Regions from separate parts of the Kitasatospora sp. NPDC004289 genome, predicted to be linked through region 3. Evidence: riboswitches for the same ligand, from Rfam matches in the RefSeq annotation. Region 3 holds a riboswitch; each other region holds the start of a gene.
What was found. A riboswitch is a leader RNA that binds a small molecule or an ion and turns the genes downstream of it on or off. The one in region 3 is predicted to bind S-adenosylmethionine.
Positions count from the first base shown of each region.

Region 1 (9,435 bases), on a different contig from region 3:
CGCCGCCGAGGCCAGCACCGGAAGGCCGTCCGAGCCGGTGTTCCCGTCCACCACCATGTCCAGCGCGGGGTCATGGCCCCAGGTGTTCAACTGCCACACCGACCCGCAGGGGAACGGGAGTTGGAACGCCGGACGCTCCGCACTCCGCTCCGCCGACGCCACCCCGGACGCCACCCCCGGCACCGTCACCAACGCCGCTGCCAAGGCCAGCAGCACCCACCACACCCTGCGCACGCCCCACCCTCCTCCGGCGGCCGGCGCCGCCCCGGCCCATCGTCCCCGGACCCGCGCCGCCCGGACACCTCGGAACTCCGAGGGTCCGGTTAGGGTTCGCGGAGACGATCAAGGAGAGGGGCGGGCCCGGGATGAGTGGCTGGACGAGGGCGTTGGACGCGGCCGGGATCACCGACCCCGGGCTGCGGGAGGACTACACCCGGCAGCGGCGGCAGGTGACGCGGTACCGGCGCGAGGCCGCGCTGGCCGCCCAACTGCTGCTCCCCGCAGGTCTGGTGCCGCACGTGATCGCTGCCACCGCCTACATGCACCGCACCGACACCCTGCTCGACAGCGGCCCTCCGGAGGGACGGCGGGCGGCGTACGCGCGGTGGGAGCACGAGGTCGAGCGTGCCCTCGCCACCGGGGCCACCGACCAGCCCGAGCTGCGCCCGTTCCTGCACACCGTCGAGGCCCACCCCGCGCTGCGCACGCTGGTGCCGGAGCACCTGGCCGGTGCCCTCGCCGACCTCGACTTCCCCGGCTTCGCCACCGAGGCGGACTACCAGGCCTACCTGGACGCCTACGCGCTGCCCGCCTTCCTGGTCGTCGCCACCCTGCTCGGCCCGGACGGTGACCAGGGCGACTACCGCGCCGCCTGCCGCACCTACCTCGACGCCGCCCAGCGGATCGACTTCGTCGCCGACCTCGCCGAGGACCTGGCCGACGGCCGGCTGACGCTCCCCCAGGAGGTCCTGGAGCGGCACGGCGTCACCCGCCCCGACCTCGAACGGGCCGCCGACCTCCCGGCCGTCCGGGCCCTGATCACCGCTCAGCTCGACCACGCCGACCGCACCCTCGCCGAGGGCCGCGCCGTGATCGACCTCGCCCCGCCCTCACACCGTCCGATGGTCCGCTGCATGGTCGGCCTGGACGCGCTCACCTCCCGCGCCGCCCGGGCCGACCTCCCCGCCCTCCTCCGGCGCCCGGCCGGCCCGCCCAAGGGCGCCGCGCTCCGCCTGCTGGCACGCGAGTACCTCCGGGCCCGGCGCGTCCGCCGGGCGAACCCCTGACGACCCCTCGGGTCACCCGGCTGCCCGACTCAGGGCTCAGAACCGGCCGGGCCCAGCGCTCTCGTGACCGCCGGGCTCAGGACCGCCCGGGCTCAGGACGGCCCGGGCTCAGGACTGCCGGACGGCCTCGGTGAGGCGTTCGGCGGCGTCCACCACGGCCTGGGCCAGCCGGGCGCCGGGGTGGCGGCTGAGCCGCTCGATCGGGCCGGACACCGTGACGGCCGCCACCACGCGGTTGGACGGGCCGCGCACCGGCGCCGAGACGGACGCGACCCCGAGCTCGCGCTCCCCGACGGCCTGCGCCCAGCCCCGCCGCCGCACCCCGCTCAGCGCGGTCGCGGTGAAGCTGGCGCCCTGCAGGCCCCGGTGCAGCCGCTCCGGCTCCTCCCAGGCCAGCAGGATCTGGGCCGCGGCCCCGACCCGCATCGGAAGGGTGACCCCGACCGGGACGGTGTCCCGGAGGCCGGAGAGCCGCTCCGCCGCGGCCACGCAGATCCGCATCTCGCCCTGCCGCCGGTAGAGCTGGGCGCTCTCCCCGGTGACGTCGCGCAGGTGCGCGAGCACCGGCCCGGCCGCCGCCAGCAGGCGGTCCTCACCGGCCGCCGCCGACAGTTCGCCGATCCGGGCGCCGAGCGTGAACCGGCCCTCGATGTCGCGGGCGACCAGCCGGTGCTGCTCCAGCGCGACCGCCAGCCGGTGGGCGGTCGGCCGCGCCAGGCCGGTGGCGGCGACCAGCCCGGCCAGGGTGGTCGGGCCGGCCTCCAGGGTGCCGAGGATCGAGGTGACCTTGTCGAGGACGCCGACGCCGCTGATGGTTTCCATGGGTGTACTCCGTCTCAGAACCGCGGACGGCGGGTGGGTCCGCCCGCGGCGGCTCCGTGCGGGGAGCCGGGGGTGGTCAGCGAGGGAAGGCCGCAGAAGTGGGCCGAATGCCTGCGCCGGACACGAAACGGGTACGCGAAAGCGCCGGGGCGGGTAGCGCCCGGGCGAAGGACAGCACAGAGAGCACCGTGTCTCCTCATCTTTCCCGCGCCACAGTGGCGACAGGCCGGAGTTGGCACTGCTCCCGCACGGCACGGCGCGTACTTCGGACGCCGGGTCGAACGGGGAGTTGCCGGGGCTTCGTAGGGCCGGTCCCTCCACCCCTCTGGATGATTCGCGAGGAACCATATCAAGTCGTGGCGGCGCCGTGACCAACCTCCCCCCACCTCGTCCGGAACCGCCCCGCCCCGGGCCGAAACCGGCCCGTCGGATGATCCACATTGGTAGCGTCGCCGCGTGACAGACCAACGAGCAGGGCAACCACAGCACACCGACCGGGGACTGACGCGCCGTCAGACGCTCGCCGCGGCCCTCGGCACGGCCGGCGCGGCCTGGCTGCTGCGCGGCACCGTCGGGCCCGACAGCGCGCAGGCCGTCGGCGCCGCCCCCGCCGGTCTCCCCGGAGGGCTGGTCCCGTACCAGCAGGTGTTCGAGAACTGGGCCGGGGAGGTCCGCACCGACCCGCTCTGGGTCTGCGAGCCGACCACCCCGGAGCAGGTCGCCGAACTCGCGGACTGGGCCCGCGCCGCCGGCTGGCGGCTGCGCCCGCAGGGCCACCGGCACGGCTGGGCCCCGCTCACCGTCGCGCCCGGCACCCCGTCCACCGCCCGCGTCCTGCTGGTCGACACCACCCGCCACCTCACCGCCGTCACCCTCACCGGGGCGACGGTGTCCGGCGCACCGACCGTGCGGGTGCAGACCGGCGCCGCGATGGAGGACCTGCTGGCCCGCCTCGCCGAGCAGGGCCTCGGCGTCACAGCCTGCCCCGCCCCCGGCGACCTCACCGTCGGCGGCGTGCTCGCGATCGGCGGCCACGGCACCGCCGTCCCGGCGGCCGGTGAGACCGCCCCGGCCGGCCACGGCTACGGCTCGCTCTCCAACCAGGTGGTCTCGCTCACCGCCGTGGTCTGGGACGGGACCGCCGGCCGCTACGCGCTCCGCACCTACGACCGCACCGAGGCCGAGGCCGGCGCCCTGCTGGTCCAGCTCGGCCGGGCCTTCCTCACCGAGGCGGTGCTCCGGGTCGGGCCCGACCGTCCGCTGCGCTGCGTCAGCCGGGTCGACGTCCCGGCCACCGAGCTCTTCGCCGCCCCGGGCACCGCGGGTGCCCGCACCCTCGCCTCCTTCGTCGACCGGGACGGCCGGGCCGAGGCGATCTGGTACGCCTTCACCACCCACCCCTGGCTCAAGACCTGGCGGCTCACCCCCGGGCGGCCGTTCGCCGCCCGCACCGTCACCGAGCCCTACAACTACCCCTTCTCCGACAACATCCCGAAGCCGGTCGCCGACCTGGCCGGCCAACTGGTCTCCGGCGCGCCGGAACTGGCCCCGGTCTTCGGGCAGCTCCAGTTCCTCATCACCAAGATCGGCCTCACCGGGGACCTCACCGACGTCCTGCTCTCCAGCGGCCTGCTGCGCTCCCTGCTCACCGGCGAGCTCCTCACCCACCTGCTCGCCGACGGCCTGCGCTCCGACCTCTGGGGCCCCTCCCGGGCCCTCCTGCAGTACGTCCGCCCCACCACCCTGCGGGTCACCGCCAACGGCTACGCGGTCCACCTGCGGCGGGCCGACCTCCAGTGGGCGGTCAACGCCTTCACCACCACCTACGAGCGCCTGCTGACGGAGTACCAGCAGCGCGGCGAGTACCCCGTCAACGGCGCCGTCGAGATCCGCGTCACCGGCCTGGACGACCCCGCCGCCACCGGCATCCCCGGCGCGCGGCCCGCCCTGCTCTCCGCCCTGCGCCCCGACCCCGCCCACCCCGACCGGGACACCGCCCTCTGGCTCGACATCCTCACCCTCCCCGGCACCCCCGGCCTGCACCGCTTCTGCCGCGACCTCGAACAGGCCCTGCTCGCCCTCTTCGACGGCACCCGCGCGGCCCTCCGGGTCGAATGGTCCAAGGGCTGGGCCTACACCGACACCGCCGCCTGGTCCGACCCCACCCTCCTCACCACCACCATCCCCGCCTCCTTCCCCGACTGGACCGAGGCCGTCACCACCCTCGACCGCCTCGACCCCCACCACGTCTTCGGCAACCCCTTCCTGGACACCCTCCTGCGCTGATCGTCAGGCTTCCAGTCACCAAGCCGCATCAGGAACCGCCACGCGGTGGCTCTGGCGCACAACAGACCCAGCTGCCAGGGCCACTTCACGCCCCATGCCAGTCGGCCTCGGCGGGGGGAGAGAAATGGTCGAGCCCTACCCGCCAGGTTCGGTGAGAGCGGCCTACATCTCTTCCGACGCTTGGAGTGACAGCGCGCAGCGGGTTCAGGGCTACCAGGAAACCTCCGAACTGCCGTGATCCATCACTATCGCTTCAAGGCGTTCCTCCACCGCTGCGGCTTCCGGCACCCCGAGCCGCTCGAACACCGAGTGCGCCTCGCGAAGACTCTGCAGCCCGGCTGCCTGCTGGCCCAGCCGTAGCAGGGCCTCGCCCAGCGCTGCGTGGGCGAGGCCCTGGCAGTATGCAGCGTCCAGTTCCTGACCGATGGCCAGCGCCTGGCCGGCCGCAGCGGCCGCCTCCGAGTACCGTCCGCTCGCCAGCAAGCTCGCAGCAAGCCTGGCGAGTGAGTAGCACTCCCAGAGTCGACTCTGCTCGGTTCGGTACAACGTCAGCGCCTCGCTCAGGTGATCAGCAGCTTCGCCCGGTTCCTCGGTGGCGTTGAGCACGACACCGAGTTGGTACAGTGCATCGGCGAGAATCGGCGCGCTACCTGTCAAGCGTGCCGCCTCGACTGCCGTTCGCGCTGACTGAACTCCGGCTTCCGGCCGTCCTGACTGCACGTAGGCCCTCGCCACGTTCGCAAGAATCCGAATCTCCGTCAGAGCGGCTCCCAAACGACGGGAAATCTCCAGCGCCTTGTCATACAGGGGCAGCGCCTCGCCGGATCGGCCGGTGACGCTGAGTACGCCGGCCAGGCGAAGAGAAACCATCGCGCTGAGCCGGGGATGATCCTCCTTCCACAGCAGGGAAATGCTTTCACGAAGTACCTCCTCTGCTTTTATGAACTCACCTCCTGTTGCGAACAAGTCACCCTGCACGTACCGGATCCGCGCAAGGAGATACGCATCCGACTGATACCGTCGCGAGCTGGCAGCATCGTCGAGGATTGCGCGCAACCTCCACGTCGACTCCCAGCCGTTCAGGGCTGTGGTCAGCGCAACGACGACATCCATGGCAAGATGTTCGAGCCCTGCCCAAGAGAATGCGGCCTCGACTGCACCAAGGATCATCGCGCGGCTGGAGTTGAGCCAGTCTCGAACATCTCGGACACCCTCCACCTGCGCCGAGGCAGCGCTGCGCTTCATTCCCGGCGAATCGGGAAACTCATCACCGAGATTCGGCTCCTGCGCTGTGTCATACACCATCGCCCGGAGGATGGTCAGCAGTCGCCCCAGCGCAGCCTTCTGCTCATCGGAATCACCCACCCGTTCATTCTGTCGCTGCGCGAAGAGCAACAGAAGATCGTGGAAGCGATACCTACCGGGGGAGTGGGATTCCAGCATGTTGGCCTCGACCAAGCCCTCGGCGAGATTCTCAGCGCTGGTCTCGTCCTTGCCGATCAGCGCGGCAATGGCGTAGAGCGGCAGCTCGGAGGAATCGACCACCGAAAGAAGCCGGAACGCGCGGGACTCCTCACTCGACAACTGGTGGTACCCGAGCCCGATCGTCGTCTCTACCGCTAGGTTCCCCAGCTGAAGTTCGTCGAGTCGGCGCTGCTGATCGGCTAGCCGCCGGGCCAAGTCCGACACGCTCCACCGCGGCCTGCTGGCCAGCCTCGCGGCGGCGATACGGACGGCAAGTGGGAGAAGTCCACAGGCGAACACCACAGCGCGCGCCGCCTCCAGCTCGGCTCCGACGCGACCATCCCCCACGACTGCGGCGAACAGCTCCAAGGCGTCGGCCTCCGTCAGCCGGTCAACATCCCATACGCGTACGCCAGACATCCCGACCAACCGGGAACGACCGGTAACCAGCACAGCGCTTCCGGAGACCCCGGGGATGAGCGACTGAACCTGTTCGGCATCTCTGGCATTGTCCAGTACGACGAGCAACCGTCGGTCGGCCAGCAACGAACGGTACAGGGCGGCACGCTGCTCGTACGAGTCCGGAACGTCATGCACTCCCAGCGCGTACAGGAAGTCACCCAACACCGTCGCCGGATCAGCTGGGGCTGCGCCAGTGCCGCGCAGATTGGCATAGAGCTGGCCATCCGGGAAGGCGAGCCTGACCTTGTGGGCCACGTGCACGGCAAGCGTCGTCTTTCCCACTCCGCCGATTCCCCGGAGCACCTGCACCTGCACCGCTGGCCCGCCCCCGCCCAGCAGATCTTCGGTCAGTCTGTGAACCAGCTCATGATGGCCGGTGAAGTCCGTAAGGTCTGCCGGAAGTTGAGCTGGCGGCCGGGGGACGAACGCGTTCGTCGGCGGTGCCTGTCGAGAGACTGCAGGCAGCTCAGGGAGGAGTTCTGGGTCCGCAGACAAGATACGGGCGTGCACGGCAGACAGCCCGACTCCCGGCTCGACTCCGAGTTCGTCGATCAGCAGCTTGCGAGTGTCGGCGTAGACTCCCAAAGCCTCGGCCTGACGTCCTGCACGATACAGAGCAATCATCAGAAACTCGCGTAGCCGCTCGCGTAGCGGGTGCTGACTAGCCGTCTGGGACAGCTCCGCGATGAGCTCAGGACCGCCGCCCAGCGCCAGCTCAGACTCGAACCGAAGTTCTTGGGCTGCGATTCGACGCTCCTCAAGCCTGATCCGCAGCATCTCCGCATGGGGACCTGTCACCGACGCCAATGCCTGGCCACCTCGCCAGAGATCCAATGCCGCCGTCACTGCCTGTGCGGTCGCCCTGGCATCCCCGACCGACTGGGCCGACCACGCCTCAGCGAGCGTGTCCTCGAACAGATGGAGATCAATTGCTTCCCGGGGCAACAGCAGGGCATAGCCGTCGCTCGTACCAACGATCCGGGCGGCTGAGCTCGGCATCTCTTTCACCGGTTCCAAGACCGCTCGAAGGCGTGACATGTAGGTGCGGACCGCCGCGACCGCCTGCGGTGGAGGGCGGTCGCCCCAGACTCCGTCGACAAGCTCCGGGATGGAGACCGGTCCGCCGGGTTGTGCGGCGAGCATGGTGAGCACCGCCCTCTGCTGGGGTGACCCGAGAGGGATCTCGTGGCCCCCGATCCAGGCCCGCACCGGACCCAGCAAAGAGATCTGAGGCATGTCCGAATCCGCTCGCAAGGAGCCCCCGGCCTTCCTTGGACCGGCCGGCCGAGACCCAAGGGCGGTCGTGACCCCGACCGGTGCCTGGGGCACTACATCGACCGAGCCATCGGAAGCACGGCCCTGCTGCTCGTACTCATGTCTCAACTCCCAGGCCTGGGCGGATCGGCCGGACCGCTCCAGTGCTTCCGCCAGTTGGTCCTTGAATCGTCGCCGGCTGGGAAATTCGGCTACCAACGAACGCAACCCAGGGATCACGGCTGCCAGTCGATCGAGTCGCAGACCAGCGTCGTGACGTAGTGCCAGTACCTCCAGTCGTAGCTCCTCCAGCCCACGCCGTTCGACCTCCAGTCGCCCGTGTGCCTTGACACCGCTCAGTGCCGGTCCACTCCAGCACTCCAGTGCTTGCTCGGACAGCGCGAACGCATGCTCCGCCTGACCATCAGCCAACGCATCGACGGCGTCCCGGTGCAGGGCACGAAATCGAGTGGAATCCACTGACTCGGGTGCGATGTCCAACGAGTAGCTCTCCATCCGCGCATGGCGAGAGACCGTCACTCCCCCGCCCGACGTTCGGAGTTGTCCGCGTAGGCGACTGATCAGGGAGTACAGCTGGGCTCGCGCCCGCACCGGAGCAGTCTCACCCCAGACGTCCAGGACGAGCTGCTCCGCAGGAACCTGCCGCCCGGGCGACAACAGCAGCGCAGTCAGCAGTGTCCGGCCATTCGGACCCCCAGGGTTCACCGGGACTCCATCGGACACCAGACTCACCGGACCGAGAAGGCGAGCCTCGATCATCCCCACTCCTCCACCAGCCTTCCTGAAACGACCAGTTCGCGCTGCCGCAACAGCCGCTCCGGCACTCGTGCGTACTGCTCCTCCCAGCGAGCCAGTTCACCATCGAGCAGTTCCAGCGCATGCCGGTGAGACCCAGTCATGGCCAGCGCGGTCGACAACAGGACCACGATCCTGTCGTTGCCCGGGTGGTCCAGGTTCAGCTGCTGTAGGTCGACAATGGCGTCGGAGAACGCCCCGGTCCTCATCCGGACCCGGGCAGCCCGAGTCCGGACGTCCTGATACAGGTCGTTCAGCCCCTGGCGGACCGTACGCACGTAGGGCGTGGGTTCCAGGTCCGCCAGGGGCTCACCCCGCCACCACGACTCCGCCGTGATGCACATCTCAAGAGCACCCTTGTAGTCGTGCTTCTCCTCCAACTCCCGCCCCCGGTCGGCTCGCCGCTGGAAGACAAGGACGTCAACCGCTTCGGTTTCAACGTGTAGGGCGTAGCTGGCCTGCTCTCGCGAGTGGCCCGGATAGCCGGCGAGGTCCGGCACCCGGGCACTGGCCCCGCCGTGTTCCCTGAGCCCCCGACGCAGGTGGTGAACGTGTACCTGGATCGCATCGATCGCCCTGGCCGGCGCTCCTGTTGGCCACAGCCGCTCCCGGATCACAGCTACCGGAACTGCCTGCGAGCGGGCGAGCAACAGGACTGCCAACAGGGCCCTTCGCTGAGGCGGACCCAGCGTGAACGGCACTCCTGCCCGGCGGGCAGCCACCGGCCCCAACAAGAGGAACTGTAGGTCTGTTGCCACTCTCACACAGTAACAGGGCACTTAGGGATCGTTAAGTGACCTGTGAGAACTACCGTTTCGCGATCGTTTAGCCCTTGCTCTGATACTTGGGTCAGACGTCGTGTGACTTGTCCAGTCCATCGTGCGTTGCAGGTGAGGACCCTCGGGGGTGGTAGCCCGGGGTCCTCACCTCTTTTCGTTTTCCCTAACGCTGTTGGCGCAGACCGTAACTGAGCTAGCGTCAGTCTTGGCGCGTTGCCGAAGAGTCGCCCCTCCTACCAAGGGGTCAAAGATCTTTGCTCTTCGTA
Region 1 covers NZ_JBSGEL010000026.1:2,604-12,038, forward strand. Annotated here, with positions in the region: gene ACWEPF_RS19040 (peptidoglycan DD-metalloendopeptidase family protein) at 1-234, opposite strand, end outside; gene ACWEPF_RS19045 (phytoene/squalene synthase family protein) at 366-1,286, shown strand; gene ACWEPF_RS19050 (IclR family transcriptional regulator) at 1,395-2,108, opposite strand; SAM riboswitch class I at 2,302-2,444, opposite strand; gene ACWEPF_RS19055 (cholesterol oxidase substrate-binding domain-containing protein) at 2,565-4,394, shown strand; gene ACWEPF_RS19060 (AfsR/SARP family transcriptional regulator) at 4,605-8,354, opposite strand; gene ACWEPF_RS19065 (AfsR/SARP family transcriptional regulator) at 8,351-9,052, opposite strand.
Region 1: it holds a riboswitch for S-adenosylmethionine, as region 3 does, so the genes downstream of both, ACWEPF_RS19050 (IclR family transcriptional regulator) here and ACWEPF_RS27545 (aminotransferase class V-fold PLP-dependent enzyme) in region 3, are expected to answer to the same signal.

Region 2 (9,435 bases), on a different contig from region 3:
CGGGGGCAGCGCCACCCGGAGGAAGAGCCGCAGTTCGCCGCAGCCGTCCACCCGGCCGGAGTCCAGCAGCTCGTTCGGGAGGGTGGACATCGACTGCCGCATCAGGAAGATGCCGAACGGCAGCGCCAGGTTGGGCAGGATGACGGCCTGGTAGGTGTCCAGCCAGGTCAGCTCGGCCATCAGGCGGAACAGCGGCACCAGGGTGACCTGGGACGGGATCACCAGACCCAGCATCAGGAGGCCGAACAGCGCCTCCTTGCCCTTGAACTCGAACTTGGCGAAGCCGTAGCCGGCCAGGGTGCAGATCACCCCGGCGGTCAGCGTGTAGACCACCGCGATGCCCAGGGAGTTGACCACCACCCGGCCGAAGTCGGCCTTCTCCTGCAGCGAGTTGAGGTTGTCCAGCAGGTGCCCGCCGGGCAGCAGCGGCGGCGGGGAGGTGAAGATCTCCTTGGAGCTGTGGGTGGCGGCGATGATCAGCCAGTAGAACGGGACCAGGACGGCGGCCAGGGTGATGGCCAGCGACCAGGTCAGGCCGATCGACTTGGCGGTGCGGTGATCGGTGCGGGCGCTCATGACTTGTCCCCCAGCAGCTTGAACTGGACGAGGCCGAGGGCACCGATGATCAGCGCCAGCGCGTAGGCGATCGCCGAGGCGTAGCCGAAGTCGAAGTACTTGAAGGCGTTCTGGTACAGGTACATGCCGATGGTCAGGGTCGCGTTGTCGGGCCCGCCGCCGGTGAGGACGTAGGGCTCGTCGAAGATCTGCAGGGTGCCGATGGTGGAGAGCACCGTGGTGAGCAGCAGGGCCGGCTTGATGCCGGGCAGGGTCACGTGCCGGAACGCCTTCCAGGCGCCCGCCCCGTCCACCGCGGCCGCGTCGTACAGCTCGGCGGGGACGGACTGCAGGCGGGCGAGCAGGATGACCGCGTTGTAACCGGTGTAGTGCCAGGTCAGTGCCAGCCCGAGCGAGATCTTCGCCCAGAGCGGGTCGGTCAGCCAGGGGACGTCCGCCCCGAGCAGCCAGTTGACCAGGCCGTACTGCTGGTTGAGCAGGACGGAGAAGATGATCCCGTAGGCCACCAGGCCGGTGATCATCGGCAGGAAGAAGCCCAGCCGGAACACGGACCGGGCCCGCAGCAGCGAGGAGTTGAGCGCCACTGCGAGGCCGGTCGCGAGGGTCAGCATGAGCGGCACCTGGATCGCCAGGATGACCGCGCTGTTCCCGAGGGAGGTCCAGAACAGCGGGTCGTCGAGCAGCCTGGCGTAGTTGTCCAGGCCGGCGAAGGTCTCGGTGCCTCCGGTGGAGCGGTACAGGCTGAGCCGGAACGAGGCGGCGATCGGGTAGACCTTGAAAGCCGCGAACAACAGCAGCGCCGGGAGGACGAACAGGTACGGCAGCGCACGCCGCCTCGCCGGGGTCATCGAACGACCTTGCGCCCGGTCTGCTGGGCGAGCTGGTCGGCGGCCTGCTTCAGGACCTCGGCCGGGTCGGCACCCTTGAGCAGGACCTTGGTCTGAGCGTCCGTCACCACCTTGAGGGCACGGGCGTAGTCGGCCGAGTAGTTGGTGGCCGGCGACGGCGTCTGCAGGGCCTTGAGGAAGATCTCGCCCTGCTTCTGGCCGCTGAAGAACGGCGACGGGGTGTGGAAGGCCGAGTCCTCGTAGGCGGACATCAGGGCCGGCGCGATGCCCTTGCCCTTGTAGATGGCGACCTGGGAGGCCGGGCGGGTCAGCACGAACTCGATGAAGCTCCAGGCGGCGGCCTGCTGCTTGCTGGAACCGGAGACGGCCAGGTGGGTCGAGTTCACGGTGGCCGCGTTGGTGCCGCCCTGGCGGACGGCCGGGGGGAGCCGGACCTTCCACTTGCCGGCCTCCTGCGGCACCAGGCCCTCGATGATCCCGCCGAACCAGGTCGGCCAGGGCAGCACCGCGGAGGTGGTGTCCTTGATGGAGTTCTCCAGCGCGCTCCAGCCGCCGGACAGGTCGGCGACCAGGCCCGCGTCGTTCAGCTTCTTGATGATGGTCATCGCGGTGACCGCCTGCGGCGAGTCCAGGGTGATCGCGCCGTCCATGTTGAAGTAGAAGGCGCCCTGGAGCTGGAGCAGCAGCTGGAAGAAGTTGGCGGCGTCGGCCTGCGAGGCGGGCTTGTCGATGCCCAGCAGGTACTTGCCGGTCTTCTCCTTGAGCTTCTTGCCCGCCTCGATGACCTCGTCCCAGGTCTGCAGCCCCTCGACGTCCACCCCGGCCTGCTCGAACAGGTCGGCGCGGTACCAGAAGCCGCCCGAGTTGGCCTCCCACGGCAGGGCGTTGACCCGGCCCTTGGGCGCCACGGTCTCCCACAGGCCGGCGGCGAAGGCGTTCTGGTACTTGGTGGCGCCGAGCGGGCCGAGGTCGGCCAGGCCGTTCGGGAACTTCTCGACGTAGCTCGGCAGGTAGTCCACACCGATGTGCAGGACGTCGGCCAGGCCGGCGCCGCCGGCCGCCATGCCGGTGGTGATCTTGTCCCAGATGGCGGGGTTGCCGATGTCCTGGACGGTGACCTTGATGTCCGGGTACGCCTTGTTGAACTCCGGCAGGAGCGCCTTGAGCTGGGCGGCGGGGCCCTGCCAGCTCCAGACCGAGATCTCGCCCTTCTTGGCGTCGCCCGCGCCGCCGCCCTTGGCGTCGGTGCCGGCACCGGTGCCGGAGCACGCGGTGGTGAGGCCGGTCAGCCCGGCGCCCACGGTGATGGCGCCGCCGAGTCTGAGCAGTCCGCGTCTGTCGAGGTCCATGGTGTCTGCCTTTCGAGGGTGGGTGACGGCTGGACGTTAGCAACGCTGCCAGCAGACTTGCAATGGCGTGATGAAAACTTTCTTCCCCGACGTGCAAGAGGATTGAAAGCCTTAGCGCGGGCTGTTAGCTTCGCTGCACCCTCTACAGGCGACCCAGGAGACCCTGATGCGACGCGCCTCAACGACGCTGCTCACTGCTCTCGCACTGCTCGCACCGCTCGCCCCACAGACCTTCGCGGTGGCCGAAGCCGCCACCGCCAAGGTGCCGACCGTGGTCAACCCCGGTTTCGAACTCGGCACCCGGGGCTGGAACTTCACCTCCGGCTCCGGAGTGGCCACCAACTACCCGCACGGCGGCGCCAAGCTCGCCTACCTCGACGGCGGCCCCGGGTTCCGGATCAGCCAGACGCTGACCGCCCCGGTGGACGGCCGGTACGACATCTCGGCCTGGATCGCGGCCGGCGGCCAGGGCGGCCGCTTCGCCGTGAAGGTCAACGGCGCGGAGGCCGGATCGGTCACCGTGCCGGCCCGCTTCGAGTACGCCCGGCACACCGTCAGCCGGGTCGGGGTGCACAAGGGCGACAAGCTGGAGATCGCCTTCGAGTCCGGCGACGCCTGGCTCAACATCGACGACGTGATGATCTCCCCGGCGGCCCCGGCCGACCCGGTCGCCACCTCCTCCGACCCTCGGGTGGTGGAGATGTTCGACTGGGCCAAGCGCAAGGCCAACTCCTGGGTGCTGCTCGCCGGTTCGACCGGCCCGGTGAACGTCGACGAGAACAACCGCTTCGGCACCGGCACCGCCGTCTACGGCCCCTCGTACTGGGCCGGCTACGCCAACCGCAGCGGCTACTACTCCCGCGACATGGCCCACCAGGTGGTCGGCGCCCAGGTGCTCGGCCTGACCGCCGAGAACCGCACCATGCTGCGCTCGTTCGCGGCCTCGGCCACCGAGGCGCACAAGTACTACCCGGTCTGGGCGCACAACTTCGACACCGGCACCTACCTGAGCATCGACTACCGCCGCCCCGACCTGTTCGTCCGCGAGGTGCCGGCCCCGTTCGAGCTGGTGGAGAAGGCGGCCCAGGCGTACCGCTGGAGCGGGGACAAGTCCTACGTCGAGGACGAGGTGTTCTGGGACTTCTACCGGCACACCACGGAAGAGTTCGTCGCCCTGCACGACCAGGCGAAGCCGAACGGCGGGGTGGCGGTCGCGGAGGGCACCGGCAAGGGCATCTTCTCCGGCACCGCCAGCTACAACGAGCAGGGCAACGAGAAGCTGGCCGAGGCCGGTGACGGCATAGCCGCCCAGTACCAGGCCTACCTCGGCCTGGCCGCGCTGGCCCGGGGCAAGGGCGACACGGCGCTGGCCGCCAGGGCCGAGCAGCAGGCCGCCGCCCTCAAGCAGTACTTCAACTCCGAGTGGAGCGGCGCCGGTTCGGGCGCGGACATGGTCCGGGCGTACTCACTGGACGGCACCGCGTTCAAGGGCTGGGGGCTGGAGAACAGCTGGTTCATGCCGATGAAGCGGATCATCGAGGCCGGCCCGCGCAACGAGGCCTACCTGGACTACGTGGACGCCCAGGCGGCCGGCCCCGACGGCCCGTCCAACATCGAGGCCTTCACCTACCTGCCGGACACCTTCTTCGCCAACAACCGCAACGACGCCGCCTGGAAGTGGATGAAGTACGTCTACGACCAGCGCGACGTGCAGCACGTGAACGCCTCGCAGGGCCCGAACGGCGACTACCCCGAGGTCTCCTTCACCCTGGTCGGCCAGACCGTCTCCGGCCTGCTCGGCCTGGAGCCGGACGCCCCGAACCGCAGGCTCACCACGCAGTCCCGGCTGCCCGCCGGGATGGACTGGCTGCAGGTGGACGACATCCCGGTCGGCAAGGACCGGATCGGCCTGCGTCAGGACGGGGTCAACCGCTCCACCCTGACCAACCACTCGGCGAGCCGCACCTACACCTGGGAGGCCCGCTTCGCCGGCAGCCACCCGACGCTGAGCGTGGACGGGGTGGCGCGCAAGGCGCAGACCAAGGTCGAGCACGGGGTCACCTACACCTACCTCACCGTCAAGGTGGCGGCGGGGCAGACGGTCTCGGTCGCGGTCTGACGACCCGTCCGGGCCGGTGGGGATCAGCCCCCCACCGGCCCGGACGGCCCGCTCACTCGCCGCGCAGCGCGTGCAGCTGGTCCAGGAACCACTGCTGCGGCGGCAGCGCGGTGGCCGCGGCGGCCAACCGCTTGGTGCGGTCGGCCCGTTCGGCCTCCGGCATGGTGAGGGCGCGGTGCAGCGCCTCGGCGGTGGCGATCACGTCGTAGGGGTTCACCACCACCGAGTCCTCGCCCAGCTCGGCGTGGGCGCCGGCCTCCCGGGAGAGCACCAGGGCGCAGCCCGCGTCGGAGACCACTGGAACCTCCTTGGCGACCAGGTTCATCCCGTCCCGGATCGGGTTGACCAGGGCCACGTCGGCCAGCCGGTAGGCGGCCAGCGAGCGCGGGAAGTCGTCGTTCACGTGCAGGATCAGCGGCTGCCAACCCGCCGTCCCGAACTCGTCGTTGATCTCCTGGGCGGTCCGCTGCACGGCGGCGGTGTACTCGCGGTACTCCGGCAGGTCGTGCCGGGAGGGGTAGGCGAAGGCGACGTGCACCACCCGGTCCTGCCACTCGGGGCGGGTGCGCAGCAGGTGCCGGTAGGCCAGCAGACCGCGGACGATGTTCTTGCTGAGCTCGGTGCGGTCCACCCGGACGATGGTCCGACGGTCGCCGACGGCCTCCCTGAGGGTGGCCAACCTGGCGTCCACGTCCGGCTGGTGGGCCCGCTCGCGGAGGAAGTCGGCGTCCGCGCCCAGCCCGTGCACCCCCAGTGCGGTGGTCCGCCCGGCGTGGGTGACGGTGAGTGCCGCGCGGTCCACGACGGCGCCCAGCACCGCCTCGCAGCAGTCCGCGAAGGCCAGCGCCCAGCGCCGGGTGAGGAAGCCGGCCCGGTCGGCGCCGAGGATGCCGGTGAGCACGTCGGCCGCCACGTCGTCCGGCAGCAGCCGGTAGTACTCGGGCGGGGCCCACGGGGTGTGCGAGAAGTGACCGATCCTCAGGTCCGGCCGCAGCTCGCGGAGCAGGGCGGGGGCGAGCGAGAGGTGGTAGTCCTGCACCAGGACCGCGGCGTCCGGTGCGGCCTCGGCGGCCAGGGCCTCGGCGAAGGCGGTGTTGTAGGCCCGGTAGGAGTCCCACTCGCGGCGGAAGCGGTCGTCGAAGACCGGTGCCACCGGGGTCTCGTACAGCAGGTGGTGGACGAACCAGAGGGTGGAGTTGGCCACCCCGTTGTACGCCCGGGCGAAGGTGCCGGGGTCGATGTCGAGCATCCGGACGGCCTGACCGCCGACCTGGTGCCCGGCCAGGTCGAGCCGGCCGTCGGGGGCCTGCCGGGCGGCGGTGCGGTCCGCCTCGGAGAGGGCGGCGCACACCCAGACGGCGGACGGGTCGTCGATCGCGGAGAGCCCGGAGACCAGCCCGCCGCCGCCTCTGCGCAGCGTCAGCGAACCGTCGTCCTCGGCGGTGAAGGACACCGGCCCCCGGTTGGAGGCCACCAGGATGGGGGCGGCCCCGGTCTGATTCGAACGTTCGGTCGCGAGATCGGCCATGTCACCAACCTTGCCTCGCACCCCCGGGGGCAAACCAGTCGGCACACGGGGCGCATGCGGGGGGCTCACCGTCGGTGGTACTCCGGCACGGTCACCATCGGCGGCCGCTCCAGTGCGCCGACCGGATGGGTGTGGGCGGTGAACTCCCGGCTGGCCGGATCCCGGGTGAACTGGGTGAGCAGCGGACGGACCAGGTCCTGCGTGCTCTTCAGCCGGTCGGTCCGGTCCAGCCGCTCCAGCGCGGTGCGGTAGATCGTCGCCGCCATCCGCCCGAGTGCCTGGCCGTCCTGGTGCCGGTGGTGCCGCACCCCGACGTCCACCTGGGCCAGCGCGTCCAGCCCGGCCAGCTCCAGCGCGTCCACCAGCAGGCCGAGCTCCACCCCGTAGCCGGTGGGGAAGGGCAGCCGCTCCAGCAGGGACCGGCGGGCCGCGTACTCGCCGCCCAAGGGCTGGACGAATCCGGCCAGTTGGGGCCAGTGGAGGTTCAGCAGGGGGCGCGCCACCAGCTCGGTGACCCGCCCGCCGCCGGCCGGGACGACGGCCCCGTCGGTCTCCAGGGGCCGGTCGTACATCGCCTTCACCAGGTGGATCGACGGGTCGGTCAGCAGCGGCCCGACGATCCCGGAGACGAAGGCCGGGTCGAACTCGCGCAGGTCCGCGTCCACGAAGCAGACGATCTCCCCGGAGGTGGCCAGCAGCGAGCGCCAGAGCACCTCGCCCTTGCCCGCCACCGCCGGCAGCCGGGGCAGCACCTCGTCCCGGTGCACCACCCGGGCGCCGGCCTCCGCCGCGATCCGGGCCGTGCCGTCGGCCGAGCCGGAGTCCACCACCACCAGCTCGTCCACCAGCGGCAGACGCTCCATCAGCTCGCGGCGGATCACCCGGACGATCCCGCCGACGGTCGACTCCTCGTCCAGGGCCGGCAGCACCACGCTGATCGTCCCGGCCGGCCCCGCCGCCTGCTTGGCCGCCAGCAGTGCCTCCAACGGCCGGTCGCCGGCGCTCCAGGAGCGCTGGCACAGCCAGTCGGACACCTCCGGCAGCAACTCCTCGGCAGGGTCGGACGGCTGAGGCTGGTCGGGCACTGTCTCGTCTCCTCGCGCTTCGCATCTCGTACCTCGGACGGCCGGTTCCCGCTCCGGCGCCTTCGGATACAGTCTTCGTACTGCGGTCAGACCTTCGCACGTCGGGGTCGGCCGGAGAGCAGGACCACAACTTCACAGAGCTCATCCAGAGGGACTGAGGGAACGGCCCGTTGACGTCCCGGCAACCTTCTCGCGCGATCAGGCCCATCTGCGGCCACGGCGGGACAGGTGCCAATTCCGGCCTGTGGCGCGACCGCGTCACGGGGAAGATGAGGAGAGAGGCCTCCGCCACCATGGCTACCGCTGTTTCCGCCGCACCCACCGTCGACCTCGGGCCCGCCGACCAGCTGTCCTGTCGCGAGTGCGGCACCAAGTTCCCGCTCGGCCCCAGCTTCGCCTGCCTCGAGTGCTTCGGCCCGCTGGAGATCGCCTACGACTTCGGCTCCGCGGACGCCGAGGCGCTGCGCAAGCGGATCGAGGCCGGCCCGGCCTCCATCTGGCGCTACGCCCCGCTGCTGCCCGTCCCGGCCGACGTGGCCTCCAAGCCCAACCTCAACCCGGGCTGGACCCCGCTGGTGAAGGCCGACAACCTCGGCCGCGAGCTCGGCTTCACCGCCCAGCTGCACGTCAAGGACGACTCGGGCAACCCGACCCACTCCTTCAAGGACCGCGTGGTGGCCTGCGCCATCGAGGCGGCGCGCGCGTTCAACTTCACCACCCTGTCCTGCTCCTCCACCGGCAACCTGGCCGGTGCGGTGGGCGCGGCGGCGGCCCGGGCCGGCTTCAAGTCCTGCGTGTTCATCCCGCACGACCTGGAGCAGGGCAAGGTCGTGATGGCCGGTGTCTACGGCGGCGAGCTGGTCGGCATCGAGGGCAACTACGACGACGTGAACCGCTTCTGCTCCGAGCTGATCGGCGACCCGGCCGGCGAGGGCTGGGGCTTCGTCAACGTCAACCTCCGCCCGTACTACGGCGAGGGCTCCAAGACCCTGGCGTACGAGATCTGCGAGCAGCTCGGCTGGCGCCTGCCGGAGCAGATCGTCATCCCGATCGCCTCGGGCTCCCAGCTCACCAAGATCGACAAGGGTCTGCAGGAGCTGATCAAGCTCGGCCTGGTCGAGGACCGGCCCTACAAGATCTTCGGCGCCCAGGCCGAGGGCTGCTCCCCGGTCTCCGCCGCCTTCAAGGCCGGCCGCGACGTGATCAAGCCGGTCAAGCCCGACACCATCGCCAAGTCGCTGGCGATCGGCAACCCGGCCGACGGCCCGTACGTGCTGGACATCGCCCGCCGCACCGGCGGCGCGGTGGAGGACGTCACCGACGCCGAGGTGGTCGAGGCCATCAAGCTGCTGGCCCGCACCGAGGGCATCTTCGCCGAGACCGCGGGCGGCGTGACCATCGGCGTGCTGAAGAAGCTGGTGGAGACCGGGCAGCTCGACCCGGCCAAGGAGACCGTGGCGATCAACACCGGCGACGGCCTGAAGACCCTGGACGCCGTCTCCGACGCCGGTCTGACCGCCACCATCCGCCCGACCCTGGAGTCCTTCCGGGCCGCCGGCCTCGCCTCCGCCTGATCCCCTTCAGTTCCGTTCTAGGAGTTCCCCCATGAGCGCCACCGTCCGCATCCCGACCATCCTGCGCACCTACACCGGCGGCGCCGCCGAGGTGGCCGCCGAGGGCGCCACCCTGGCCGCCGTGATCGCCGACCTGGACGCCAACCACCCCGGCATCGCCGCCCGGGTGCTGGACGACGCCGGCAAGCTGCGCCGCTTCGTGAACGTCTACGTGAACGACGACGACGTGCGCTTCGCCGAGGGCCTGGAGACCGAGATCAAGGACGGCACCAGCATCTCGATCATTCCGGCCGTGGCCGGGGGCTGCTGAACCGGCTGCTCCGCAGTACGGCGCAATCGACGGGCCGTCACCGCGA
Region 2 covers NZ_JBSGEL010000032.1:80,090-89,524, forward strand. Annotated here, with positions in the region: gene ACWEPF_RS22315 (carbohydrate ABC transporter permease) at 1-576, opposite strand, end outside; gene ACWEPF_RS22320 (carbohydrate ABC transporter permease) at 573-1,424, opposite strand; gene ACWEPF_RS22325 (ABC transporter substrate-binding protein) at 1,421-2,773, opposite strand; gene ACWEPF_RS22330 (hypothetical protein) at 2,940-4,892, shown strand; gene ACWEPF_RS22335 (alpha,alpha-trehalose-phosphate synthase (UDP-forming)) at 4,945-6,420, opposite strand; gene ACWEPF_RS22340 (glucosyl-3-phosphoglycerate synthase) at 6,486-7,466, opposite strand; SAM riboswitch class I at 7,644-7,781, shown strand; gene thrC (threonine synthase) at 7,799-9,079, shown strand; gene ACWEPF_RS22350 (ubiquitin-like small modifier protein 1) at 9,111-9,389, shown strand.
Region 2: it holds a riboswitch for S-adenosylmethionine, as region 3 does, so the genes downstream of both, thrC (threonine synthase) here and ACWEPF_RS27545 (aminotransferase class V-fold PLP-dependent enzyme) in region 3, are expected to answer to the same signal.

Region 3 (9,435 bases):
ACACCAGCGCGGCCCAGTGGTGGATCTGACGGATCAGCAGACCACCGCGGACCTCGAAGGAGATGTCCAGGGTCGAGGCGTAGGCCTCCGACATCCTGATCCCCTGGAGCGGGGCGTAGGAGCCGTGGTACACGGTCTCGCCCATGCTCGGGGTGAAGAACAGGGTGAGGTAGACACCCGTCAGGATGATGATGATGAAGGTGTAGAGGCAGATCTCGCCCAGCATGAAGGACCAGTGGTCCGGGAAGATCTTCCGCAGGTTGGCCTTGGCCAGGGTGTAGATGCCCAGCCGGCCGTCGGCCCAGTCCGCCGCCGCCTCGTACTTGTTGGCGGGCTTCGCGCGGGTGCTGGCCGGCTTGGCGGCACCCGAGGTGCTGCTCGTGCTCATCGGCTGCGCTCCCAGTAGCTCGGACCGACGGGCTCGTCGAAGTCGCCGGTGGCGACCAGGTAGCCCGCTTCGTCAACGGTGATCTTCAGCTGCGGCAGGGGGTGGCCGGCCGGGCCGAAGATGACGCGCGCGCCGTCCGCCAGGTCGAAGGTCGACTGGTGGCAGGGGCAGAGCGCGTGGTGGGTCTGCTGCTCGTACAGGCTGATCGGGCAGCCGACGTGGGTGCAGATCTTCGAGTAGGCGAGGATGCCCTCGAAGCCCTTCTCCTTGGACTTCTCGTCCTTGAGGTCGCCGGGCGCGATCCGGACGAGCATCAGCGCGTCCTTGGCGATCTGGACCTGGAAGTCGTGCGCGTCCTCCTCGAGGCCTTCCGGCTTCGCGAAGGTGAGCGAGCCGACGATGACGTCCTCGGGCTTCATCGGCTCGTTGGTGTTCATGTTGATCAGCTGGAGCGGCTTGGCCTGGGTGGCCTCCTTCCAGCCGGTGTGCTCCAGCTTGTCCTCGGGCAGCGGCCCGAGGTCGCGGAGCAGCACCACGCCGGAGAGCGGCACCAGGGCCATCGACCCGATCAGGGTGTTGCGCAGCAGCTTGCGACGGCCGAAGCCGGACTCGGCGGCACCCGTCTTGAACTGCTCGATGACGTCGGCGCGGACCTCGTCGTCGGCCTCGATCGGGTGGCGCTCGGCCGGGATCTCGTGGTCCGACATCAGGGTGCGGGCCCAGTGGACCGCGCCCGCGCCGATGCAGAAGAGCGCCACGCCGAGGGTCAGGCCGAGCGCGAAGTTCAGCGCGCTGACGTGACCGATCGGGAAGATGTAGACGATCTTGTCGATCGGGAAGATCACGAAGGACGCGATGAACCCGATGGTCGACAGCATCGACAGGATGAACAGCATCGCGACCTGGCGCTCGGCCCGCTTGGCGGCCCGCTCGTCGATGTCGGTGCGACGCGGCTCGTGGGCCGGCAGGCCCGGGTCGGCGAACGGGTCGCCGTGCGTGGCGACCGCGGTGCCGTGGGAGTCGTGCGACTCCGGCAGGTTGTCCTTGGACATGTCGTGGCTCATGACTTCTTGGCCTTGGTGGTGTGGGCGGCGACCCAGATCGCGACCGCGATGAGCGAGCCGAGGCCGAAGATCCAGCCGAACAGGCCCTCGGTCACCGGACCGAGGCTGCCCAGGGTCAGGCCGCCGGGGTTGGGCTCGTCGTTGGTGGTGTGGCGGACGAAGGCCACGATCTGCTTCTTCTGCTCCTCGGGCATGGTGCTGTCCGGGAAGGAAGGCATGTTCTGCGGGCCGGTCTGCATGGCCTCGTAGATGTGCTTGGCCTCCACGCCCTCGAGCGACGGGGCGTACTTGCCCCGAGTCAGGGCACCACCCTGACCGGCGAAGTTGTGGCACTGGGCGCAGTTGGTCCGGAACAGCTCGCCGCCCTTGGCGACGTCGTCCGGGTTGGTGGAGGTGTACTGCTCCTTGAGCGGAACCACCGGGCCGGGGCCGAGCGAGGCCACGAAGGCGGCCATCTGGTCGATCTCGGGCTGCGAGTAGATGACCTTCTTCTTCGGCACCTGCGCGCCGGGCTGCTGGGCCGGCATGCGGCCGGTGCCCACCTGGAAGTCGACCGCGGCGGTGCCGACGCCGACCAGGCTCGGACCGTCCGAGGTGCCCTCGCCGTTGAGGCCGTGGCAGGAGGAGCAGCCGACGGCGAAGAGCTTCTTGCCCTCATCGATCGCGAGCGACTGCGCCGAGCTGTCGGCCTGCGCCTTCTCTGCGGGCGCGAACGCGGCGTACAGTCCCCCGGTGGCCGCCAGGGCGAAGATTAGGACGAGCAGCGCCGCCAGTGGGTGGCGCCGTCGTGCTGAGAGCTTTTTCACGGATTTAACCCCGGGGTCAGGATCTGGTCGGCTGGATGGGCGTGCCCCGCGCTGCCCGTTCTGCTCGGGTGCTGCGGGGCCGCGCGCGGTCGGTCGGTGCGGTCAGTCGGCTCCGGCCGGCGGCCAGCGACCTGATCTAGCTGGTTACTTGATCAGGTAGATGGTCGCGAACAGGCCGATCCACACGACGTCGACGAAGTGCCAGTAGTACGACACCACGATCGCGGCGGTGGCCTGCTCGTGCGTGAACCGCTTGGCTGCGTACGTCCGTGCCAGGACCAGCAGGAACGCGATCAGACCACCCGTCACGTGCAGGCCGTGGAAGCCGGTGGTCAGGTAGAACACCGTGCCGTACGGGTCCGAGGACAGCGAGAGGCCGTCCTTCTTGACCAGCTCGGTGTACTCGAAGATCTGACCGCCGATGAAGATCGCGCCCATCACGAAGGTGATGACGAACCACGAGCGGAGCTTCTTCACGTCACCGCGCTCGGCGGCGAAGACGCCGAGCTGGCAGGTGAGGGAGGAGAGCACCAGGATCGTGGTGTTCACCGAGGAGAAGGGCACGTTCAGTGCGTGAGCCTTCTCGGTCCAGAACTCTGCGCCCTTGACCGAGCGGAGGGTGAAGTACATCGCGAACAGGGCCGCGAAGAACATCAGCTCCGAGCTCAGCCAGACGATGGTTCCGACGCTGACGAGGTTCGGCCTGTTGACCGCTCCGTGCGCGTGTCCGGTTTCTGTTGCTGTTGCTGTCGCCACGACGGACATTATGTCGGTCCCTTATTCCGTCTTCACGCCGGGGGGTCCACCTCGGAGTGTCCGGTGCGTGCGGTATGCCCCGATGGCAGCCGACGGGGCGTCGGAGACCCCCTCCACCGGCCCGGTGTCCGTTTTCTGATGGTTCATCGGAAGGTGCCGACACCCGTTCGCCCCGCGTGTTGCTCCGGGCCTCCTGACGGTCCGTCGGCTAGGGGCGCCCGCTCCCTCCGCCGTCCGGGTGGACTCGGCCCACCGGGTGACGGTCCGTCGCCCGAGCGGGTGAGTCCCGGGAGGGCTCGTCCCGGCGAGATCGCGCGAGGGGCTCACCACGGGCGGTGCGCCGGAGTAGCATCCGGAAGTGAACGTGGTCCGGATCACATCCGGGCCCGGTCGAGCCGACGCGCGCGCACCACCCATATAAGAGGACGAGCACCGGGAGCAGGGCCCATGGCGCACACGACGGACGAGACGCTCACCGTGCTCGTCTACAGCGACGACCGCAACACCCGCGAGCAGGTCACCCTTGCCCTCGGCCGCCGCCCCGCCGCCGACCTCCCCGAGGTCGAGGTGCTGGAGTGCGCGACGGTGCCCGCCGTCCTGCGCGCCCTGGAGAAGGGCGGCATCGACCTCTGCGTCCTCGACGGGGAGGCCGTCCCGGCCGGCGGCCTCGGCGTCGCCCGCCAGATCAAGGACGAGATCTACGGCTGCCCGCCGGTCCTCGTCCTCATCGGCCGCCCGCAGGACTCCTGGCTCGCCGCCTGGTCCCGCGCCGACGCCGCCATCTCCCACCCGGTCGACCCGGTCCCCTTCGCCGAGTCCGCGGCCACGCTGCTGCGAGCCCGCGTGGCGAGGCGCACTCCTGCGTAAGTGGTGATGCGTCCGGGGGCGCGGGGAACTGACGCACCGTCCCACCCGGGGCGGCCGTCTCACTGGGAAGAACAACACCGCATCAGCGGGCCGCACCTCGCTAGGCTGGCTCCAGTCCACGTCAAGACGGAGAACTGGAGCTAGCCATGGCCCGTACCTGGCCCGACCTGTTGAGCGCACTGCTCGCCGGTGAGAACCTCACCCAGGCCGACGCCGCCTGGGCGATGGACCGGATCATGAGCGGCGAGGCCACCCCCGTCCAGGTGGCGGGCTTCGTGGTGGCGCTCCGCGCCAAGGGCGAGACGGTGGACGAGATCGCCGGCCTGGTCGACTCGATGTACGCCCACGCCGTCCAACTCACCGTCCCCGGACCGGCGGTGGACATCGTCGGCACCGGCGGCGACCGCGCCAAGACGGTCAACATCTCCACCATGTCGGCCATCGTGGCCGCCGCCGCCGGGGCCAAGGTGGTGAAGCACGGCAACCGTGCCGCCTCCTCCGCCAGCGGCGCGACCGACGTGCTGGAGCAGCTCGGCGTCAGCCCGGACGTCCCGCCGCACCGGGTGGCCGAGATCGCCGAGGAGGTCGGCCTGACCTTCTGCCCGGCCCCGGTGTTCCACCCCGCGATGCGGCACGCGGCCCCGGCCCGCCGCGACCTCGGGGTGCCGACGGCCTTCAACATCCTCGGCCCGCTGACCAACCCGGCCCGGGTGACCGCCCACGCGATCGGCTGCTTCGACACCCGCCTCGCCGGGCTGATCGCCGGGGTGCTGGCCCGCCGCGGCGCCAGCGCGCTGGTCTTCCGGGGTGACGACGGCCTGGACGAGCTGACCATCTCCACCACCTCGCACGTCTGGACGGTGAAGGACGGTCAGGTCACCGAGACCACCTTCGACCCGCGCGAGGTCGGCATCGACCTGGTCGACATCGAGGCGCTGCGCGGCGGCGACCCGGCCTTCAACGCCGCCGTGGTCCGCCGCCTGCTGGCGGGTGAGCGCGGCCCGGTCCGGGACGCGGTGCTGCTCAACTCGGCCGCCGCGCTGACCGCCCTGGACCTCACCGACGCCCCGCTCCCGGAGCAGCTGAAGGCCGGGATGGCGCGGGCCGCCGAGGCCATCGACTCGGGCGCCGCCGAGACCCTGCTGAAGAACTGGGCCGAGGCCACCACCCGTTCCTGAGCGTCGAGTTGAAGGCCCGGACCACGGTCCGGGCCTTCTTCGTACCCGGATGCGTCCAGATAGTGGAATGCCGTTTGACCACTCTTCGGAAGCCGCTCTAGAGTTCACGACAGGTCATGAGCGACAGCGACAAGCCCCAGCTTGCTGTCCGGCAACCCTCCGTCCGTGGCGGGGTGCCCTGGGTGAGGACCGGGCACTGCGGCGATCCGTCCGCAGCGCAAGCGCGGACGTCGGCGGCACAGCTGCACCCCGAGGTCCCGGACCTTCAGAGGAGTGCACCCCCATGTCCGTCGCCACCTCCACCTGCGCCCCGCTCCCCGTCCTCGGCCACGACGTCCAGGTGCCGCTGGCCTCCGGCGAGAAGGTCACCTACGCCGCCCTCGACTACGCCGCGAGCTCCCCGGCCCTCCAGCGGGTCTGGGACGACGTCGCCGCCTACGCCCCGTACTACGGCTCGGTGCACCGCGGCGCCGGCTACCTCTCTCAGCTCTCCACCGACCTGTTCGAGCAGAGCCGCCGCACCGTCGAGGAGTTCCTCGACCTGCGCGAGGGCGACCAGGTCGTCTTCACCCGCGCCACCACCGACTCGCTCAACCTCCTGGCCGCCGCCGTCCCGGCCGGCACCGAGGTCTTCGCCTTCGAGACCGAGCACCACGCCTCGCTGCTGCCCTGGGCGCACAACGGCCTCAAGGTCACCTACCTGCGCGCCCCCCGCTCGCACGCCGAGGCGGTCGAGGCCTTCGACCTGGCGCTCGCTCAGAACCCCGCCGAGCACCGCCTGCTCTGCGTCACCGGTGCCTCCAACGTCACCGGCGAGCTCTGGCCGATCGCCGAACTGACCGAGGTGGCCCACCGCCACGGCGCCCGGGTCGTCCTGGACGCCGCCCAGCTGGCCCCGCACCACCGCGTCTCGGTCCGCGAGCTGGACGTCGACTGGATCGCCTTCTCCGGCCACAAGCTCTACGCCCCGTTCGGCGCCGGCGTCCTGGCGGGCCGCTCCGACTGGCTGGACGCCGCCGAGCCCTACCTGGCCGGCGGCGGCGCCAGCCGCACCGTCGCCCGCGAGCTCGACGGCTCCGTCGCCGTCGAGTGGCAGACCGGCCCGGCCCGCCACGAGGCCGGCTCCCCGAACGTGATCGGCGCCTACGCCGTCGCCTCCGCCTGCCGGGCGCTCACCGAGGCCGGCTTCGACGCGCTGGAGGCCCGCGAGCAGGAGCTGATCGCCCGTCTGAAGGCCGGTCTGGCCGAGGTCCCCGAGGTCCGGGTGCTCAGCCTGTTCGGCGAGGACGCCGCCCGGGTCGGCGTGCTCTCCTTCGTGGTGCAGGGCTGGAACAGCTCGCACTTCTCCGCCGCGCTCTCCGCCGAGTACGGCATCGGCGTGCGCGACGGTCTGTTCTGTGCGCACCCGCTGGTGCGGACCCTGCTCGGCGGGGAGGAGGCGGCGCCCTCCGAGTGCGGCGCCCCCGAGCCGTCGCTGCCGGGCGAGCGCAGCCTCAACGCCATCCGGGTCTCCTTCGGCGCCGGCACCCCGGACGAGCACCTCGACCGCTTCCTGGCCGCCGTCCGGGCGCTCGTCTCCGACGGGGCGGCCTGGAACTACCGCAACGAGGGCGGCCGCTGCGTCGCCGACTCCCGTCGGGGCTGAGCGGAGTGGGACGGTAGGGCAGCGACCTCAGGGGCGCGGGGCTCTGCTGATCTGCGGCTCCGCCGCGGCGCGCGCGGGGGGAACGGCAGCACGGGCAACCGGCTGACGGCGGTTCAGTTGCCGGTGAGCCGCCTTCCGTACCCGCGCAGTTCCTCGCGCCCCTGAGCGCTTGCCCTGCCGAGGCTCCGTATGTCAGTCGAGCCCGAGGGCGAACGCCGCTTCGAGGTCGTGCTTGGAGTAGGTGCGGAAGGCGATCTGGGTCTCGGTGTGCTGGACGCCGGGGATCTTGTTGACCTTGGCCGGGATGACGGAGGCGAGGTCGTCGTGGTGGCGGACCCGGACCATGGCGACGAGGTCGTAGCCGCCGGTCACGGAGTAGACCTCGCTGACGCCCTCGATGGCCGCGATCTCCTCGGCGATCTCGGGGATCCGGTCGACGCTGGTCCTGATGAGCACGATCGCGGTGATCACTCTGAAGCTCCTGTCCGTTGGTTCCGGGTCAGCGTAACGGCCGCCCAGGTGCCCAGGTACCCGGCGGCGAAGCCGATGACGTGGACCGCGTAGGCCACGCCGGTGCCCCCCTGGCGGACCGAGAGCCACTGGAGCAGGAACCAGAGCCCGAGCACCAGCCAGGCCGGGAACCGCAGCGGCAGGAAGAGCAGCACCGGCACCAGCGCGGTGACCCGCGCCCTCGGGTACAGCCGCAGGTAGGCGCCGAGCACTCCGGCGATCGCCCCGGAGGCCCCGACCAGGGCGCGGACCGACTCGGGCCCGCCGGTCTGCGCGAGCGCCCAGCCGTAGGTGGCGAGGTGACCCACCATCAGGTAGCCGAGCAGGAACCGGACCCGCCCGAACCGCTGCTCCACCCCCGGCCCGAAGACGAAGAGGAAGAGCAGGTTGCCCAGCAGGTGCGCCCACCCGGCGTGCACGAACAGACCGGTCAGCGGCGAGAGCAGCACCAGCTTGTGCGGCGAGGGCACCAGCGGCGGGCAGTCCGCCGACGCGGGCGGCAGCTGCCGGAGCCGGTCCTGCGTCAGCGGACGGTTCGCCAGCAGCTCGGCGGGGACGGCCCCCCAGCGCTGTTCGTAGCGCTGCTCGGCGCAGACCCGGGCCGGGCCGGTGCCGTAGCGGGGGTTGAGGCCGGCGCTGGGGGAGACCAGCAGGACCAGCAGGCTCAGGCCGATCAGCGTCCAGGTGACCACGGGGACCCGTTCCGGCGGGCGGAGGTCGCGGGTGCCGGGCGGGTCCAGGACGGGGGTGGCCATGGGTGCAGGCATTCCTCCGGGGCCGGTCCGGCACACCCGGGCCTGCTGCATGTGGGGGACCCGCGGGGCGGGCCGGAATCCGTCGGACCGGATCGCGGACGCCCGGTCCGCGGGCACCCGGCCAGGCAATAGGCTTGGCCTCCCGGACCCTGGGTGACCGCCGATCGCGCGGCACCAACGAGAGGACTTGGCACATGACCATCGCGCTCCCCACCGCCGAGACCCGCTGGCGTTGCACGCTCTGCGGCAACCTCACCCGCTTCGACGTGACCCGCTCCGCCCGGACGGTGGAGTTCCTCCACTTCGACCTGGCCGGTGAGTCCAAGGTGGAGGAGACCGAGGTGCTCGCCGAGACCGTCGAGTCGGTCCGCTGCCGCTGGTGCAACGCGGTCGACCAGGTCGAGCTGGTGGCCCGTCCGGGGGCGGAGGACGCCGCCGCGGAGCAGCAGGACTCCTGAGATCGCGGGTGCCCCGGCCCGCCCGGCGTGTGGCGCGTGTCGGGCCGGGGCACGGTACCCGCGACAATTGCAGAGAGCGGTGTGTTTGAGGGCAGCGGCAAACGGCCGTGCGGACCCCGCGCAGCAGGATCGGAGCCGAGGACGTGGTGGACGCAGCCAGGGGGACAGCCGAACCGCAGGGGCAGCGACCCCCGGCGGGGCCGGCCCCTGCGGCCGCCGCCTCCGAGGACCCCACCACCGAGGACCTCGCCACCGAGGCCCCCACCACCGCAGGCCCCACCGTCGAGGGCCTCACTGTCGAGGGCCCCGTTCCCCAGGACACCGAGCAGCCCCACGGCGAGCAGTTGGGCCGTCCGCTCCCGGAGGGCGTCCGCCACCGCGTGGTGGGCATCGCCGCCGACGCCCTCGGCGGGCTCCCCGCCGGTGAACTCCCGGCCTCGCTGCGGCAGTACGCCAAGTTCACCCCCGCCCGCCGGGCCAAGTACGCGGCCACCGCGCTGGCCGCCGCGCTGGAGGCGGACCCGGCCTTCCGGCAGCGGATAGCCGAACGCCTGCGGCTGGGCCAGCCCGATCTGGTGAAGGCACTGGAGTCGGGCAGCGTGCCGGGCGCGGCCGATCCGATGGACGTGGCCGCCGCCGCCTACCTGGTCCGCCCGGCCGGCTGGGCCGCGCTGGTGGCGGAGGCCGGGGAGCTGGCCGAGCGGGCCGGCGCCGAGGGGGCGGCGGCCGAGGCCGAGCGGCTGGTGGAGAAGCTCCAGGAGGAGCTGGCGGAGGCCAGGGCCCACGCCCGGGCCGACCTCGACCGGCAGCGCGCCGAGGGCGAGGGGGTGCGGCGCGAGGCGGAGTCGCTGCGCAAGAAGGTGCGGAGCCTGGAGAGCGACACCCGGCGGGCGCAGGCCGAGGCCCGCAAGGCGCAGGCCGAGTTGGCGGAGGCGAGGGCCGCCGCGTCCGCCGAGCTGAGCGCCGCCGAGGCGGAGTCCCGGCGGCTGCGGCACCGGATCACCGAGC
Region 3 covers NZ_JBSGEL010000048.1:1,850-11,284, forward strand. Annotated here, with positions in the region: gene qcrB (cytochrome bc1 complex cytochrome b subunit) at 1-388, opposite strand, end outside; gene qcrA (cytochrome bc1 complex Rieske iron-sulfur subunit) at 385-1,452, opposite strand; gene qcrC (cytochrome bc1 complex diheme cytochrome c subunit) at 1,449-2,258, opposite strand; gene ctaE (aa3-type cytochrome oxidase subunit III) at 2,403-3,023, opposite strand; gene ACWEPF_RS27535 (response regulator) at 3,462-3,881, shown strand; gene trpD (anthranilate phosphoribosyltransferase) at 4,028-5,059, shown strand; SAM riboswitch class IV at 5,172-5,289, shown strand; gene ACWEPF_RS27545 (aminotransferase class V-fold PLP-dependent enzyme) at 5,343-6,704, shown strand; gene ACWEPF_RS27550 (Lrp/AsnC family transcriptional regulator) at 6,897-7,175, opposite strand; gene ACWEPF_RS27555 (rhomboid family intramembrane serine protease) at 7,172-7,969, opposite strand; gene ACWEPF_RS27560 (hypothetical protein) at 8,164-8,427, shown strand; gene ACWEPF_RS27565 (NYN domain-containing protein) at 8,772-9,435, shown strand, end outside.